Regions from separate parts of the Pseudoruminococcus sp. genome, predicted to be linked through region 2. Evidence: a T-box and tRNA genes for the amino acid it is inferred to sense, from the RefSeq annotation. Region 2 holds a T-box; the other holds one or more tRNA genes.
What was found. The T-box of region 2 lies ahead of thrS (threonine--tRNA ligase). A T-box ahead of a tRNA ligase gene usually reads a tRNA of that ligase, here a tRNA-Thr.

Region 1 (2,478 bases), on a different contig from region 2:
TATCACAGACCCGGCATATCCTGTTTATGTAGATTCTAACCTTATGAACGGCAGAAAGGTTATCTATGCTGATTCTACTGAGGAAAACGGCTTCTCCGCTGTTCCGGACCCATCAGTTCACGCTGATATTATCTACCTTTGCTCACCGAATAACCCAACAGGTGCAGCTTTCAAGACAAGCGAACTCAAGGCTTGGATTGATTATGCTATTGCAAACGAAGCTGTTATTATCTACGACGCAGCTTACGAAGCATTCATCACAGAGGACGATGTTCCGAGAAGTATCTTTGCCGTAGAGGGTGCAAGAAAGTGTGCTATTGAGATATGCTCACTCTCTAAAACAGCAGGCTTCACAGGTATGCGTTGCGGATATACAGTTATCCCGAATGAACTTGAGTTCAAGGCTTCTAATGGCGAAGTCGTTAAAATTTCACAGCTTTGGGGCAGACGAGAGGGCAGTAAGTTCAATGGTGTTTCATACCCTGTTCAGTGTGGTGCTGCCGCTGTATTCTCTGAGGAAGGTCAGAAGCAGTGCAAAATTAACCTCGAATACTACAAGGAAAATGCCCGTATCATCGCAGAAACTCTCGATGAACTCGGTATCTGGTATTCAGGCGGTAAGAACTCCCCATATATCTGGCTTCGTTGCCCGAACGACATGAAGTCTTGGGATTTCTTCGATTTGCTCCTTGAGAAGGCTAATGTTGTCGGCACACCAGGTGCAGGCTTTGGTAAGAATGGCGAAGGCTATTTCCGCCTTACATCATTCGGCGACAGAGATAAGACAATAGAGGCTATGGCAAGAGTTAAAGAGCTTATCAAGAGCCTTTAATTAAATAAAAATTATTCCCGGCAGGCTGATATGGTCTGTCGGGATTTTTTTGTCTGTATTCAGCAAAATAGTAAATATTTTCAAAGCAGTCTAAGCCGATAGGGTTGCAGGTGATACCCTCGGAAATATTACAGCTTAAAAAGGCATAAAATAGAATGCTGCTGTTTACGCTCTTTTAGCGTTCAGTAGCCTTTGTTTTTTCGCAATAGTAGACAAATCGACTTTTTTAGGTATAAAAAATCAAGCCCATTTCCGAAGAAAGGCTTGATTAAGTGGTTAAGTTTACTGCTAACATACTCATATTCAGACGCGTGAAGATAACTTAAAACAGAAAATGCCCCGCACGCGTAATGCGTGTCGAGGCACTCGACTGGAGCTGATAGGCAGGCTCGAACTGCCGACCTCATCCTTACCAAGGATGCGCTCTGCCGCCTGAGCTATACCAGCAAAATTGGCGACCCGGATCGGGTTCGAACCGACGACCTCTAGCGTGACAGGCTAGCGTTCTAACCAACTGAACTACCGGGCCAAATGGCAGGGGCAGAAGGACTTGAACCCTCGGCACGCGGTTTTGGAGACCGCTGCTCTACCAACTGAGCTATACCCCTATGTGAGCCGAATATAATATTATCATATTCGGCGTAGTTTGTCAAGAATTTTTTGAGATATTTTATATAATGAAGACTGAGAAATTATCCTGCAGCTTTAGCCTTATCGGAGAACATAAGAGTTAAGGTTTCGTAATCGCAGTCACCGGATTGCTTGAGTTTGTTGGCTTTTTGGAAAGCCTTTACGGACTTTTGAGTGACTTCTCCGTAGTAACCGGACTTTTCTTCTTTGAAGTATCCGAGAACCTCAAGGCGATTTTGAACCTTCTTGATATCGTCCTCAATGTCGCCGAACTCAAAGAACATATCTTTAGTTATTTTTAAGGAAGTATCGGCTTTAACCTTTGTGGTATTAGCTTTGCTTGATTCAGCTTTACTTGATTCGGCCTTGCTTGATTCGGTCTTGCTTGATTCGGTCTTGCTTGATTCAGCCTTGCTTGATTCGGTCTTGCTTGATTCAGCTTTGCTTGATTCGGTCTTGCTTGATTCAGCTTTGCTTGACTCGGCCTTACTCGATTCATCTTTCTTTGTGGGGTCTTCCGGATTGATAGAAACCGAAGGATACATAATTTCAATCATATCCGTAAGAGCTTCTACAAGAGAATTTCCCTGACGAGAAAAAAGCTTTGATGAAAGCTCATAAACCTGTTTATTCTTAACGGCAGAAAAGTCTTTGAAAAGCTCGCTTTTCATAATCTTATCTTTAACGCCTATATCACAGAAGATATATTGCGGATTTGCAAGCTTTAGTGCATTGAAAGCCTCGTCATCAGCAACACCGGCTTTGCAGACATTAACGGCATTGAGATATTCAAAGAGCTTGCCAGAAGGCGTATCGTCCTTGAGTGAAGTGCCTTTTTCGTCATATAGATAGCAAGCAGTTACAAGAACCTTGCTTTCTGGAATGAGTCTTTGTAGGTCGTCCATAGTTACAGAGAGAGTTTCGGCTCTTTCCTCACCGATTTCTCTGCCTGTTGTTTCGCCTGCCATAACCGCACCAACATTTCCGAAAAGGTCGCTGATACCGCTCATACTTGT
Region 2 (2,478 bases):
AAAAACAATGGCGGAAATGGTATTTTGATTTATAATTCTAACAATAACACTGTAAATCCATCTTCTTTCTTAGCTAATAATGATTACGGAATTACAATTTCAGGAAGCAGTAAATCGAATAAAGTAACTTCATGTAATTCAAGTAATAACCAAAAAGGTCAAATTGATATTACAGGTAAATCAAGTAACAATAATGTTGATGTAATAAGGACAAGCAGTGAGGCAAAGGGTATGATTCCGAGCGTTCCGCAAAATGCTAAGCTTGGAAGTCGTACATCTAATAAAATTAAAATTCAATGGAGTAAAAGTAAAAATGCAAGCGGATATTATATATATCGCAAAGACAGCAACGGTACTTATAAAAAAATAAAAACTATTGAGGGAGGTTCGGTACTTTCTTTCATAGATAGCGGATTGACTCCGAATAAAATTTATTCTTACAGAGTCACTGCCTATTATAAATCAAATAATAATGTTATAAACTCAAGCTATGCTAATAATATAAATTGCTCAACACTTCTTAAAGCGACAGATAAGTTTACAGGAACAGCTACTAAAAATACAATAACTCTTAAATGGAATAAAGTTTCAGGAGCTACAGGCTATTATGTATATAAATATGATGCAAAATCAAAGAGATATAAAACGCTTATAACACTGAATAGTGCAAATAGCCTTTCTGTAAAAGTGACTGGTCTTAATTCAAATACAAAATATAGTTATAAAGTTATGGCCTTTAAGAGCACAAATAGCGGTACTTTAAAAGGAGATGCTTCAAAAACTTTATCTATTACAACTAAGAAATGAGATTAAAAAAATCTATTGACAAAGCATTTTTAAAGTGTTATATTAGCATTAGAAATCAAATAGATTAAATGTAATGATAAGGAAGCGTTTTTCAAATACGGTTTCAAAAGAGAGCAGAGGTCATCGGCTGAAAGCCTTTGTGGAAACTATGATTAACGACACCGCCTTTGAACATTACTGCGAAATAAGCAGTAACGCCTGCCTGCGTTATGGACATTAACGAGATGACGGATTTTTATTATATTATCCGTTAAGCTTGGGTGGAACCACGGTGAAAATTCCCCGTCCCAATGTATCCTTAGTGATGTTTTGGGGCGGTTTTTATTTTGTCTGTTTGGTAAATTCTATTTTAATAAGGAGCTGTTGAAAAATGATTAAGGTAATGCTTAAAGACGGAGTTGTTAAAGAGTATGAGAGCGGAACAACAGTTGCAGAGGTTGCAAAGTCACTTGGTGCAGGACTTTATAAGTCTATGTGTGCCTGTAAGATTAATGGTAATGTCTGTGATGTAAGAACTCCACTTACAGAGGATTGTGAGCTTGCTATCCTCACTTTTGATAATGTTGATGGTAAAAAGGCTTTCTGGCATACTACATCTCATATTCTTGCTCAGGCTGTTAAGAGATTATATCCTGAGGCAAAGTTTGCTATTGGCCCTGCGATTGACACAGGCTTTTATTATGATTTCGATGTAGAAAAACCATTCTCTCCTGAGGACTTAGAAAAGATTACAGCGGAGATGAAGAAAATCGTTAAGGAAGGACTTGAGCTTGAAAAGTTTGAGCTTTCTCCTGATGAGGCTGTTAAACTTCTTGAGGAAAAAGACGAGCCATATAAGGTTGAGCTTTGCAAGGAACACGCAGATAAGGGAGAGCCAATCAGTTTCTATAAGCAAGGCGAATTTATAGACCTTTGTGCAGGTCCTCACCTTATGTCTGTTGCTCCTGTAAAGGCTATTAAACTCACAGCCTGTACTGGTGCATACTGGCGTGGAAACCAAAATAATCGCCAGCTTTGCAGAGTTTATGGTGTTTCTTTCCCTAAGGCATCTATGCTTGAGGAACATCTCAAGATGCTTGAGGAGGCTAAGGAGCGTGACCACAACAAGATAGGCAGAGAACTTGAGTACTTCACAACTGTTGACTATGTAGGTCAGGGACTTCCTGTACTTCTTCCTAAGGGTGCAAGAGTTATTCAGCTGCTCCAGAGATGGGTTGAAGATGTTGAGCAATCAAAGGGCTGCTTGTTGACAAAAACACCACTTCTCGCAAAGAGAGAACTTTATAAGATTTCAGGACACTGGGACCACTATCTTGATGGTATGTTTGTTCTTGGTGACCCATATGACGAGGAGAAAGAGTGCTTTGCACTTCGTCCTATGACTTGCCCATTTCAGTATCAGGTATTCCTCAATAAACAGCGTTCTTACAGAGAACTTCCTATGAGATTGACAGAAACATCTACACTTTTCAGAAATGAAGCAAGTGGCGAAATGCACGGACTTATCAGGGTTCGTCAATTTACAATCTCTGAGGGACACTATATTCTCCGTCCTGACCAGCTTGAGGAAGAATTTAAGAACTGCCTTGAGCTTGCAAAATATTTCCTTGATACAGTAGGTCTTCTTGAGAACTGCACATTCAGATTCTCTCAGTGGGACCCTGAAAATAA

Region 1: it encodes a tRNA-Thr, which carries the amino acid that the T-box ahead of thrS (threonine--tRNA ligase) is inferred to sense. The anticodon was not compared.

What each region holds. Positions count from the first base shown of each region.
Region 1 covers NZ_JBKXNW010000010.1:32,795-35,272, reverse strand. The annotation lists gene ACLU24_RS10535 (LL-diaminopimelate aminotransferase) at 1-832, shown strand, start outside; tRNA gene ACLU24_RS10530 (tRNA-Thr) at 1,204-1,279, opposite strand; tRNA gene ACLU24_RS10525 (tRNA-Asp) at 1,285-1,361, opposite strand; tRNA gene ACLU24_RS10520 (tRNA-Trp) at 1,365-1,440, opposite strand; gene ACLU24_RS10515 (ABC transporter substrate-binding protein) at 1,525-2,478, opposite strand, start outside.
Region 2 covers NZ_JBKXNW010000005.1:67,217-69,694, reverse strand. The annotation lists gene ACLU24_RS06145 (right-handed parallel beta-helix repeat-containing protein) at 1-807, shown strand, start outside; T-box leader at 872-1,100, shown strand; gene thrS (threonine--tRNA ligase) at 1,178-2,478, shown strand, end outside.